One region of the Mesorhizobium sp. L48C026A00 genome, then DNA from elsewhere that is predicted to be linked to it. Evidence: predicted binding sites of a transcription regulator. Region 1 holds the regulator's gene; each other region holds the start of a gene.

Region 1 (3,208 bases):
GGTGTTGGCCGTCGTGTTGTCGCTGAATTTCCTGTCGGTCGCCGTCATCGATTATGCCGGACAAGTGGTCGCCGAGGAACAGCGCCGGCTGGACACGCTGACCATGTCGCGTGACGCGCTGATCGACGAATGTGTCGCCATCGTCCGGCGCCGGCTCGAAGATCCCGACCTCGATGTCCAAAGCGTCGCCCGCATCGCGCTGGCGATCCAGGGCATCACCGATTCCCACGCGCGCGCCATGTTGTGGTCGCCGATCACGCCGCAGACGAACATCGCCTTCGCCGACATTCTGGAACGCGAGTTCGGCATCCCGGCCATCATGGAGAACGACTGCAACATGATGGCCGTGGCGCTGCGCTGGCGCCACCCGGATCGCTACCGCGACGATTTCATCGCCATCCTGCTCTCGCACGGCATCGGTATGGGGCTGGTGCTGAAGGGCGAGCTGTTCACCGGCACCCACTCCTCAGGCGGCGAATTCGGCCACATGATCCATCGGCCGGGCGGCGCGCTTTGCCGCTGCGGGCGGCGCGGCTGCATCGAGGCTTATGCCGGCAACTACGCCATCTGGCGCAACGCAAGGCTGTTGAGCGAGAACGCCGAGCCGGTCGCCGATGTCAGCGACGCCGACATGCGGGCCTTGGCGGCCCGGGCGCGCGAGATGGACGGACCGGAGCGGGAAGCCTACCGCAAGGCCGGCGAGGCGCTCGGCTTCGGGCTCGGCAGCCTGTTTGCGCTGATCGATCCGGCGCCGGTGGCCATGGTCGGCGCCAGCGCTGCCGCCTTCGACCTGATTGAGCCGGCGTTGCGCGAGGCTATCGCCCAGACCGCCGGCGGCCAGCATTCGGGTTCGATTTCCTTCGACACCGAGCCGAACGAGCTGCCGCTGATCCGCGAAGGCTGCGCCATGCGGGCGCTAAGCTTCGTCGATCAGGAGATTTTCGCGCCGAGCATCCAGGCACGAGCCGGCTCGGTCGGAAAGAACGTGGCTTGAAGGATTCCCGGGTCGCGACTTGGGGTGTGTTGAGATTCAGGTCAGGCCGAGTCGAGAATGGTGGGTTCCGAGAACCGGAGCGGAGCGTACTTTTGGGTACGTGAGCCCGCGCATGACCCCGAAATCGAGGTCGATTTCGGAAAGGTCGTGCGCAAAATCAAAGTTCTACAGCGTGCTTTGCGTGCCCAACAGGGCGCGCGGCGCTGTAGGTAAGCGCAGGTATCAGCCGTTCGCAGGCCGGCATCACCTGAATATCAGCACATCCCCTAGTCTTCCCTGATAGCATAGCCCGCGCCGCGGATGGTGCGGATGACATCGGGCATGCGACCATTGTTGACCGCCTTGCGCAACCGGCCGACATGGACGTCCACCGTGCGCTCGTCGATGTAGATCGTCTCGCCCCAGACATTGTCGAGCAACTGACTGCGCGAGAAGACCCGGCCGGGGTGGCGCATCATGAATTCGAGCAGCCGGAATTCGGTCGGCCCGAGCCGGATCTCGCTCTTCTTGCGATATACCCGGTGCGATTCACGATCGAGCATGATGTCGCCGACCTTGAGCACGCTGGACAGCACTTCCGGCTTGGCGCGGCGCAGCAGCGCCTTGACCCTGGCCATGAATTCCGGTGTCGAGAACGGCTTGACCAGATAGTCGTCGGCCCCGGTCGAAAGGCCGCGCACCCGGTCGCTCTCCTCGCCGCGCGCGGTCAGCATGATGATCGGCAGCCGCTCGGTTTCGGGGCGCACCCGAAGGCGCCGGCAAAGCTCGATGCCGGAAACCGCCGGCACCATCCAGTCGAGCACCAAAAGATCGGGCACGTTTTCCTGCAGCCGGATTTCGGCCTCGTCGCCGCGCGTCACCACCTCGACCTGATAGCCTTCGGATTCAAGATTGTAACGGAGGAGGACGCCCAGCGGCTCTTCATCCTCCACCACCATGATGCGCGGCGCGATCATCGGCCGGTCACTCCTGTCATGTCGCCGGCGCCGACATCGTCGTTTCGTCGAGCTTCGGGCGATCCGCCGGCAATTGCTGCCCGGTCACGACAAAGTAGGCGTTTTCGGCGATGTTGGTGACGTGATCGCCGATACGCTCGAGATTCTTGGCGCAGAACAGAAGGTGCGTGCAGGCGGTGATGTTGCGCGGATCCTCCATCATGTAGGTCAGGAGCTCGCGAAAAACCGCCGTGTATTTCACGTCGATCTTCTGGTCGTCGGCGCGCAGTTCCTTCAACGCGCCGGCATCGCGCGACACATAGTGCTCGACCACGCCGCGCAGCTGCACAAGAACGAGGTCCGCCATCGCGTCGATACCGTGCGACAGATTACGCGGCGTCGCGCTCTGCCCGACTGCGCTGACCCGCTTGGCTATGTTCTTGGCCAGATCGCCGATGCGCTCGAGATCGCCCGCCATGCGGATTGCGCCAACCACGGCGCGCAGATCCTGCGCCATCGGCTGCCGCTTGGCGATCAGCGTGATGGCGCTGTCATCGAGTTCGCGCTGCCTCGCATCCATGATGGCGTCGTCCGAGACGACGCGCTGCGCCATCGCATTGTCCGACGCAAGCAACGCGCGGATCGAGGCCGCGACCATTGCGGCGGCGAGCTCGTCCATGTCGCGGATCAGCCGGTCGATGTGCTCCAGTTCCTCGTCGAAAGATGCGACGGTGTGTTCACCCATGGTGCTGTCCTCGTGTTCGAAATTCGCCGGACCGCTCAGCCGAACCGGCCGGTGATGTAGTCCTGGGTGCGCTTGTCGTCGGGGTTGGTGAACATCTTGTCGGTCGCGCCCTCCTCGACCAGATAGCCGAGATGGAACATCGCCGTGCGTTGCGACACGCGCGCCGCCTGCTGCATCGAATGGGTGACGATGACGATCGTATAGTTCTGGCGCAGTTCGTCGATCAGTTCCTCGACGCGGGCGGTGGCGATCGGATCGAGCGCCGAACAGGGCTCGTCCATCAGGATCACTTCCGGCGACACCGCGATGGCGCGCGCGATGCACAGGCGCTGCTGCTGTCCGCCGGACAGTCCGGTACCCGACTCGAGCAGGCGATCCTTGACCTCGTTGAACAGGCCGGCCTTCTTCAGGCTCGATTCGACGATGCCGTCCAACTCAGCCTTGCTCCTGGCCAGGCCGTGGATGCGCGGACCGTAGGCGACGTTTTCGTAGATCGACTTCGGAAACGGATTCGGCTTCTGGAATACCATGCCG
Region 2 (3,208 bases), on a different contig from region 1:
GCCTCAACCTTCTGGCCGAGCGCCTTGACCTCGTCGCGATTGGAAAGGTTCGCCGGGAACAGCTTGACCCGGTCGCCGAGCTCGGCCGCCAGCGTTTCCAGCTTCTCGACGCGGGTGCCGTGCAGGCCGACGACAGCGCCCTGCGCATGCAGCACCCTGGCGATCGCCTCGCCGATGCCTCCCGATGCGCCTGTGACGAGCGCCTTGCGGCCGGTCAATTCAAACATGTCTTATCCTCTTCTCAATCGTACAAGCCGGGTGAGTTCGGCTACCTCTAAACGCGTGGTTCACCCCAATGCCGCCAGCGCTGCCTCGACATCGGCCGGCGTGCCGACCGCGCCGGTGGCGATGTCGCGGTTGATGCGCCGCGCCAGTCCCGACAGCACCTTGCCGGCGCCCACCTCGTACAGCGTCGCAATGCCGTTGGCGCCAAACCATTCCACCGTTTCGCGCCAGCGCACGCGCCCCGTCACTTGTTCGACCAGGCGGTGGGCGATCGCATCCGGATCGCTGGACGGCGTGACCGACACGTTGGAAACCACGGGCACGAACGGCGCGTTCTTCGTCACGCCGGCCAGCGCCTCGCGCATGACCTCGGCCGCCGGTGCCATCAGCGCCGAATGGAAGGGCGCCGAGACCTGCAGCATCAGCACCCGCTTGGCGCCCTTTTCCGTGCACAGCTTCGCCGCCTGCTCGACGGCCGCCCTGGCGCCGGAGATCACCAGTTGGCCACCGCCATTGTCGTTGGCGATCTGGCAAATCGACTCTTTGGCCGCTTCAGCGCAGGCGGCTTCGACATCGGCCTGTTCCAGCCCGATGATCGCCGCCATGGCGCCCTCGCCGGCCGGCACAGCCGCCTGCATGGCATTGCCGCGGATACGCAAGAGCCGGGCGGCATCGGCGACCGAAACGAAACCGGCGGCGGCAAGTGCCGAATATTCGCCGAGCGAATGGCCGGCAACATAGGCGACCTTGTGCTTCAGCGAGAGGCCGCGCGATTCCAGCGCCCGGATGGCGGCGAGCGACACAGCCATCAGCGCCGGCTGGGCATTGGTGGTCAGCGTCAGCCTCTCTTCCGGCCCTTCCCAGATCAGCTTCGACAGGTTTTCGCCGAGCGCGTCGTCAACCTCTTCGAAGATCTTCCGCGATTCCGGAAAGGCGTCGGCGAGGTCCTTGCCCATGCCGACAGCCTGGCTGCCCTGTCCCGGAAAGGTGAATGCGACTGCCATGCGTGCCTCCCAAGCGGCTGATTTTTCCTGCCTGTGACGCAAGGCGGGCGGACAAGTCAAGTCCGCTAGCAGCCCGACCCGCGCCGCTCCGGCTCGGTATCGCTGGCCGAGTACCTGTTCCAAAAGGCTTTTTTTCGATCACTCATGATGAAAATCGCTCACGATTCGTTTGCTGGCTCTTCTTATTTCAGCCACAGACGCTAGCTTTTCGTGACATATCGATGACAGCTCAATGACACTTTTGTGTATGGTCGGGGGAATTGTAAGGTGGCAAGGATCAAGAAAGGCGTTGGCAAATCCGCGCCACAGTTTCTGGAAGGCGATCCGGCCACCGGCTATCTGCCGGGCCGGAAATGGCCTGTTATCCGCTATGGCCTCGTCAGCCTTCTCGCCGCCACCATCCTGGTTTTTGCCATCGAACTGATCGTGCGCGGCGACTTTGCCGGCACCGTCGGCTTCTTCCTGCAGCCCTTCAAGCCCGGCTGGACCACCATCATCATCTTCGCGCTGATCCTGATCGGCCTCGATGCCGTGCTCGGCCGCAGCCACCAGAGCCTGATGATCGTCGCGCCGCTGACGCTGGCGCTGGCCTTTGTCGGACACCAGAAATCGCTCTATCTCGGCGATCCGCTCTATCCGACTGATTTCCTCTATTCACGTCAGATCGTGGCGCTGATGCCGCTGCTGGTGCGCGAACGTCCGGGAACCGCCATCGCTCTGGCGGTCGGCATCGTCGGCAGCCTCTCGCTGCTCGTTTATGGCTGGCGGCTGTGGCGCCGCCGCGTACCGGCGCTCGGTCGCAAGGGGCGCCTGGCCCGGCTGACGCTGACCGTGCCGCTGCTCGCCTTCTTCGTGTCGATCATGGATTACGCGACGTTCTCGTGGACCCGCGACCGGCTGCAAATCATCCCGATCATGTGGGACCAGAAGGAAAATTACGCCTCCAACGGCTTCGCACTGGCCTTCGCCCTCAACGTGCCAATGGCCCATGTCCCCGCGCCTGCCGGCTACTCCGACAAGGCGATCGCGGCGATCGAAAGATCTGATGTGAAGGCATCGGTGCCGGCCGAGAAGCCAGACATCATCATCGTCATGAGCGAATCCTTCTGGGATCCGACCGAACTGCCCGGCGTCACCATCACGCCCGATCCGATTCCCAATGTGCGGGCGTTGCGCTCCGGCCACGTGTTCTCGCCCGAATTCGGCGGCATGACCGCCAATGTCGAGTTCGAGGCGCTGACCGGCTTTTCCAACGCCTTCCTGCCGGCCGGCAGCATCCCCTACCAGCAATATGTCCGCGCGCCGGTGCCGTCGATGGCGACGTTCCTGAAGAGCCAGGGCTATGAGACGCGCGCCATCCATCCGGGTACAAGCTGGTTCTGGAACCGAACGCCGGTCTATGCCGATTTCGGCTTCGATGACTTCAAGTCCGAAGAAAACATGCCATATCTCGAAAAGCGCGGGCCTCTGACGTCGGACGCGGCGATGACCGACGAGATCATCCGCGAAGCCGACGCCACGGACGATCCGTTCTTCTACTTCGCCGTCAGCCTGCAAAACCACGGACCCTACGAACCGAATCGCTATTACAATCCGACCCACAGGGTGCAGGCTCCGACCAGCCAGTGGGCAAAGGATTCGCTGCTGAGCTTCACGGAAGGCGCATCCGACGCCGACAAGAGCCTCGAGCGCCTCATCGAATGGGCGAAGAACCGGCGGCGACCGACGGTCATCGCCTTCTTCGGCGACCATCTGCCGCCGCTCGGTCCGGTCTATGTCGAGACCGGCTTCCTTAGGGATAACGTCGCGCCACGCAAGGAGCCGCCCGACCAGATGCTGCTGCATCACCGAACACCGCTGATCGTATGGTCCAACCGCACCGGTCCGGTCGCGGACATGGGCACTGTCAGTCCAGCCTTTCTGCCTTACCATGTCCTGACCACGGCCGGGATCAGCCACCCCTATTACACCGGCTTCCT
Region 3 (3,208 bases), on a different contig from region 1:
TGGTGGTGTCAGGTGCGAGACGCAACCGTTCCACCACGGCCGCTTCGGCCGGTTCCCGGACGATCAGCAGCGTATTGGTGCCGATTTCCTGGCCGTGGGCTTCGAAATTGTCGAGAAAGCGCTGTCCGTCGCGAACAGTGAATGTCGAGGGCAGGTTTCGCACGAAGATACCGACGCCCTTGCGGGCGGTGAGGTGGCCCTCATGCTGTAACTGCTGCAGCGCCCGGCGAAGCGTAATGCGGGTGACCGCGAATTTCTCTGCCAGATGCGTTTCTCCGGGAAGCTGGCTGCCCGGCGCAAGACTGCCGCTCTCGATCAGATCGAAGATGTGATCGTAGATCTGCTGCCAGATCGGCGTATCGTTGCGTGGCCGAAAGACCAGCCCGTCAAAGGCCAGAAGGCGATTGCCATTGCGCTCGTGTGGTATTGAAATTTTCGTGTCCAAGTTCATGAAACCTTATCCACCGGCGACCGCTGTGCAGACCATCGGTCTGTGCGGGACAGCCCGGAGCTATAGACAATTTGTCCATGGACCATGGTGGCCACCACACGCGGATGCTCTGGATCGCCAGCATCGACCAGGATCAGATCCGCCCGGCGGCCGGCAACAAGCGAGCCGCGATCGTCGAGGCCGGCCACCCGGGCCGGGTTTGCCGAAACCAGATTCCAGATCGAGGGGAAGTCGCCGGCGTCTGGCGAAGACAGTCTGAAGGCCGCATGCAGAGGCGAAGGGTAGTGGTAATCGCTGGTCAGCACCGTGCAAAGTCCGGCTCTGACGGCCTCGGTGGCATTTAGCGCTCCATTATGGCTGCCGCCGCGCACGACGTTGGGCGCGCCGAGGATCACGTCCTCGCCCATTTGCCGCGCGGCCTTGGCTGTTTCGAGCGTTAGCGGAAATTCCGAGGCCTTTGCGCCGAGGGCGCGAAAATACATGCGTTCCTCGGGAGACGCTTCGTCATGGGCAAGAAGCACATTGCCATTGGCCCGCGCAGTTGCGGCCAGCTTCCCGATCGCGATCTCAACCTCGGCGCGGCGGGACCAAATCTGGCCGAGCAACGTCATGTATTGCTCGCGGCTCAAGCCAGACCGCTCCGCCATCTGACCGATCTTGCGGGCAATCGTGCCGTTCAGCACCGACCCCGTCGTGTGATCGTTGACGGCGATGATCGGCCGTGGCCAAAGCGAGAGCCATCGTACGACCTGCGCCATCTGATCAAGCGCGAAGGTCTCCCAGCGCAGATGCAGACGCGTATCGCAGCCAAGGCTATCGCGGAGATCGCAGACCGCGCCGATCAGCTGTTTGGCAGCGTCGAGCGACCGAAGTCCAGGCTCCCACGACACCGTGACGCCGTGAAAGGCCGTGGTTACGCCATTGGCGACAAGCTGGCGGTCCGTATCTTTCAGCGCCAGCGCGGTGTCGAAGCGGACACCGGGCCGCGGCATGATCTGGCGCTCGAAGCCGTCGCCGTGAATATCGACGATCCCCGGAAGCACGAGCAGACCATCGGCATCGATTCTGGAGGCATGGGCCGCTCGCAGCTCTGACAGGGCGCCGCCGGTGACGCTCAGGTCCGCGGTTTCAAGTCCCCGTTCGGTTAGGATGCGACCACCCTGGATGTGCCAGTTCACTGTATCCCTCAAAAAAGCAAAGGCTGCCGGTGGCGCCGGCGAAATGTCACGAGCACGTCATCTGCTGCGTATACGGATTAGCGGGTAACAGTTTCCTGTCTATACAGCAAAGGAAAAACGATGATCCGCAGCATCGCAACCGCACTCGCCCTGACGCTTGCCTCCGCCGTTCCAGTGTTTGCGGAGCCAGTGAAATTCGCGGTAACCGACATGGAGGGACTGGAGGCTCTTCAGCAGGAATTCGGTGCTTTCCAGACCGCTCTTGAGGAGGCGACCGGCCTGGATGTCGAGCTGTTTCCGGTCAGTTCGCGGACCACCGCCGTCGAGGCGATGAATTCCGGGCAGGTCGATCTTGTCCTGACCGGTCCTGCAGAATACGTCGTCATGAAGGAATTAAGCCAGCCGAAGATTGTTGTCGCCTGGCAGCGCCCCGACTATTTCGCTCAGATCGCCGTGCTGGCGAATGGACCGATCCGCTCGGTCGAAGACTTGAAGGGCAAGAAGGTCGCATTCGGCTCGGTCGGCTCGACCTCCCAGCACCTCGGCCCCGCGCAGGCGCTGGCCGATTTCAACCTGAAATATGCCACCGATTACGAACCAGTAATCATATCGCGCAACATCGCGGCTGAGGCTCTCATCCGCGGCGACATCGCCGCTATCGGCTTGAATTTCGGCTATCTCAACTCGGTCCGGGAAGCATTCCCCGACGTTGCCTTCTCGGTCATCGCACGGGGCCGCGATCTGCCGAACGACATTCTTGTCGCCCGCAAGGACATTTCAGATGACGTGTTCGTCAAGATCCGCGATGCCTTTGCGAAGAATGGCAATGAGCTGATGAAAGCGATCCTGACCGGCGAGGACAACCAGAAATTCAAGGGCGGTTTCTTCCTGACTGATGTCAGGGACTCGGACTACGACTATGTCCGCTCGATGTACCGCACGATCGGAATCGAGACCCTCACCGACTTCGTAAACTGAGGCTCGCTCCTTTTCAGCGACAACGCCGGCGGCTAACCGCCGGCCTGTTTCGCAGTTCGGTCTGGGCCAAGAGGTCACTATGACAGCCATCATTCGGGCGCACGATCTTGCGAAGAGCTATGCGAACGGAAAGGTCATTTTCTCCAGTATCGGCCTCACCATAGCATCGCGCGAACGGGTTGCCCTGATTGGCTCGAACGGTGCTGGAAAATCCACCCTGCTCAAATGCCTCATTGGTCTTCTACCGTCGAGCGGTGGCGAGGTCGTCACCCTCGGCGAGAGCTTCCGCTCGGCGCCGTCCGTCGCCCAGCTGCGGCGCATACGCAGGCAGATCGGATTTGTCTTCCAGCACCACGGACTGGTCAGCCGACAATCGGTTCTTACAAACGTTTTGCAGGGCAAGCTCGGGCTGCCCGGCGGCTGGCGCGGCTGGCACCATTCCATCGCAAAGCAACACTGGCGCGAGGAAGCAATGCAGGCCCTCGCCGAAGTGCGGCTTCTCGGCAAGGCGGGCGCCCGCGCCGACGCGCTTTCTGGAGGGCAGGCGCAGCGGGTGGCGATTGCCCGTGCGTTGATCCGGCGTCCGAAGCTTTTGATAGCA
Region 4 (3,208 bases), 270 kb from region 1:
CAACACCAGCGGGCCGTTCGGGATCAGCGGCGACTGCCACAGTTCGACGAGGTCATCCATCTTGAGGACGCCCTTGTCGACCATCTTGCGCAGATTGCCCGAGCTGTAGCCGTCGTTGAAGTCGCCGACGCCGGAGGCCCAGGTGGTGCCGGCATCGAACGTGCCCTTCAGGACTTCAAGGACAAGCTGTTCATGGCCGCCGCCGAAACCGGTCGACGCGAAGTAGCTCTTCACATCCATGCCGATGTCCTTGGGCAGTGACGTGACCGGGATCAGGTAACCAGAAGTCGAATCGGGATCGGCGAAACCGAGTTTCTTGCCCTTCATGTCGGCGAGCGTCTTGATGTCGGAATCAGCACGCGCGACCATGACCGCACGGTAGCCGGTCGAGCCGTCGGTCTGGATCGTCGTCAGGATCGGTTGAACCGCGTCCTTGTTTTCGAGATAGACCTTGGCGTAGGCCGAAGCGCCGAGCTCGGCAAAGTCGAGCGTGCCGCCGAGCAGGCCCTGGATGACGCCGTCGTAGTCGGCGGCCGGGAACAGCGAAACTTTTTCGACGCCGAGGACTTGCTTGATGTGGTCGGCGAAGCACTGGTAGTTGCGCAGGCGGTCGGCTTCATTCTCGCCGCCCAAAATGCCGACGCGGAATTCCTTCAGATCCTGTGCCTGAACCGCGCCCACCGCCATGGCGATGATGGAAACGGCACCGAAAAGTATTTTTCTAAACATTTCGCGTCTCTCCTGTTGGTTCCGGCATCGCGCCGGCAGCGTTCGAATTTTGACGGCGCTTTTTTTATGCCCGGCCTTGATGCGGACTGGCGGTCCAGGCGCTCTTTCGTCGTTTGCTTTCGTATACTCGTATACCGGTATCCACTTGCCGGATCGTCGACCTAGTTAGCCGGGAAATGCCGGCTCGAGCGGTCCGGCGGATGCGACGATCTTTTGCTTGATGGCGACGCTGGTCGAGGTGATCGCCTCGGAGATTTCGCCGCCATTGCTGTCGGCGCCATAAACCATGCGCACGGCCTCCCGATTGAGCTCTTCGGGCGGGCCGTCGAACACCACCTTGCCGGCTGCCATGCCGATGATGCGGTTGCAATAGGTGCGCGCGGTATCCAGCGTGTGCAGATTGGTGACCACGGTGAGGCCCTCGCGCAGATTGATGTCCTGCAGCGAATCCATCACCACCTTGGCGTTGAGCGGGTCGAGCGAGGCGATCGGCTCGTCGGCGAGGATGACTTTCGGCTGCTGCATCATGGCGCGGGCAATCGCGACGCGCTGCTGCTGGCCGCCGGACAAGGTGCCGGCCGGCTGCAGCGCCGTGCGGGCGATGTCGAGACGTTCGAGCGCCGCGATTGCCTCGGCCCGTTCCTCGCGGGAGAAGACACCGAGCAGATTGACAACGGTCGAGCGGTGATTGAGCCGCCCGAGCAGCACATTGGTCAAAACGTCAAGGCGCGGCACCAGGTTGAATTGCTGAAAGATCATGGCGCAATCGCGCTGCCAGCGCCTGAGCAGCGAACCGCGCAGGCTCGAGACTTCGGCGCCGTCAAAGAAAATCGAGCCCTGGCTGGGATCGATGAGGCGGTTAATCATGCGCAAAAGCGTCGACTTGCCTGCACCCGAGCGGCCGATGATGCCGACCATCTGGCCTTGAGGGATCGAGATGTCGACATTGCTGACGGCGGTGTTCCTGCCAAACCGACGGGTGACGCCGCGGATTTCGAGCGTGGCTGAGGTTGCTGACATAGGCAAGTTCCAGTCCAGTCGCGTTTCGAAGGTCTGTTAGCCTTGGCTAGCGCAGCCGCATGAAACCGCGGTGTCGGATTGATGTCAGTTTTGTTACCGTCCACAGCCTGGAAGGGGGCGAGCCGGCGGACGCGGTTCGATCAAGTGAATGGTGAATGGTGAATGGTGAATGGTGAATGGTGAATGGTGAATGGTGACAAGAACGGCTTCCCTGCCGCCATTCACTATTCACCATTCACCATTCACTAGCCGCCGTATTTTTCCAGAAATGCTTCCGCCGAAAGCGCGCGAAAATCGTCGAGCGCGGCGCGCAGGCGGGCGTGGTCCCAATCCCACCAGGCAAGTGCCCGATAGCGTTCCGCCGTGCGGCGGTCGAAGCGTTCGCGGATCGGTTTGGCCGGCACGCCGCCGACGATGGTGTAGGGCGCGACGTCCTTCGACACCACGGCGCCGGCGCCGACCGCCGCACCGTCGCCGACGCTGACGCCGGGCAGGATTGTCGAGCCGTGGCCAAGCCAGGTGTCGTGGCCGATGGTGACCCGTTTGGCGCGGCGCTGGGCAAAGAATTCGCTCTCGTGCTCGGCGTCGTCCCAATAGTCAGAGGCGCGATAGGTGAAATGGTGTAGCGTCGGCCGCCAGGTCGGATGGTTGTTGGCGTTGATGCGCACACTGGCGGCGATGTTGGCGAATTTGCCGATCGTCGCGCACCAGGCGCTGCAGTCCTGCATCATGTAGGAATAGTCGCCGAGCGTACTTTCCGAAAGCCGGCAGCGTTCGGCGATCTCGGTCCAGCGGCCGAGCGTCGAGTTGTCGACTTCCGCTGTCTCGTGGACAAGCGGCGTTTCCGACAGTTTTCTGGTCATGCGGCGATTTTCCCGGCGGCAAAAGCGGTCACGTCGATGACGCGGTCGGCCACTGCCTCGCGCACATCATGGTCGTGGAAGATGCCAAGCAGGGCGACGCCGGCTGCCTTCTTGGCCGCGATCAGCGCAATCACCATGTCGCGGTTGCTGGCGTCGAGCGAAGCGGTCGGCTCGTCAAGCAGCAGGATCGGGTGCTCGGTGATGAAGCCGCGCGCGATGTTGACGCGCTGTTGCTCGCCGCCGGAAAAGGTCGCCGGCGGCAGTGCCCAGAGCCTTTCCGGCAGGTTGAGTTGCGCCAGCAAGGCGCGTGCCTTGCCGCGCGCGACCTCGCGGTCCTCGCCGCGCTCGACCAGCGGTTCGGCGACGACATCCAGCGCCGAGACGCGCGGCACTGTGCGCAGGAACTGGCTGACATAGCCGATCGTGAGCCGGCGCACGGCAAGCACGGTGCGTGGGCTGGCCGTCGCCAGATCGATGAGCCCGTCCTCGTGCTGGACGATGATCTGGCCTGCATCGACGGCATAGTTGCCGTAGAGCATCTTCAGGATCGAGCTCTTGCCGGCGCCGGAGGGGCCGCCGAGCACGGCACATTCGCC

Evidence for each region. Region 1 encodes PhoB, which activates phosphate uptake and scavenging genes when phosphate is short. Its sites were predicted from a motif close to TGTCATNNANCTGTCAT; they were not measured.
Region 2: a site for PhoB is predicted at 1,451-1,467, ahead of X738_RS64850 (LTA synthase family protein). Genes of this name have one in related genera too.
Region 3: a site for PhoB is predicted at 1,674-1,690, ahead of X738_RS59475 (PhnD/SsuA/transferrin family substrate-binding protein). Genes of this name have one in related genera too.
Region 4: a site for PhoB is predicted at 1,820-1,836, ahead of phnC (phosphonate ABC transporter ATP-binding protein). Genes of this name have one in related genera too.

What each region holds. Positions count from the first base shown of each region.
Region 1 covers NZ_AYWU01000002.1:87,228-90,435, reverse strand. The annotation lists gene X738_RS47525 (ROK family protein) at 1-994, shown strand, start outside; gene phoB (phosphate regulon transcriptional regulator PhoB) at 1,261-1,950, opposite strand; gene phoU (phosphate signaling complex protein PhoU) at 1,967-2,674, opposite strand; gene pstB (phosphate ABC transporter ATP-binding protein PstB) at 2,710-3,208, opposite strand, start outside.
Region 2 covers NZ_AYWU01000015.1:97,266-100,473, forward strand. The annotation lists gene fabG (3-oxoacyl-[acyl-carrier-protein] reductase) at 1-227, opposite strand, end outside; gene fabD (ACP S-malonyltransferase) at 288-1,229, opposite strand; gene X738_RS64850 (LTA synthase family protein) at 1,497-3,208, shown strand, end outside.
Region 3 covers NZ_AYWU01000009.1:81,202-84,409, reverse strand. The annotation lists gene phnF (phosphonate metabolism transcriptional regulator PhnF) at 1-451, opposite strand, end outside; gene X738_RS59480 (alpha-D-ribose 1-methylphosphonate 5-triphosphate diphosphatase) at 448-1,629, opposite strand; gene X738_RS59475 (PhnD/SsuA/transferrin family substrate-binding protein) at 1,750-2,607, shown strand; gene X738_RS59470 (phosphonate ABC transporter ATP-binding protein) at 2,687-3,208, shown strand, end outside.
Region 4 covers NZ_AYWU01000002.1:358,830-362,037, forward strand. The annotation lists gene phnD (phosphonate ABC transporter substrate-binding protein) at 1-729, opposite strand, end outside; gene phnC (phosphonate ABC transporter ATP-binding protein) at 895-1,749, opposite strand; gene X738_RS48810 (DapH/DapD/GlmU-related protein) at 1,995-2,612, opposite strand; gene phnL (phosphonate C-P lyase system protein PhnL) at 2,609-3,208, opposite strand, start outside.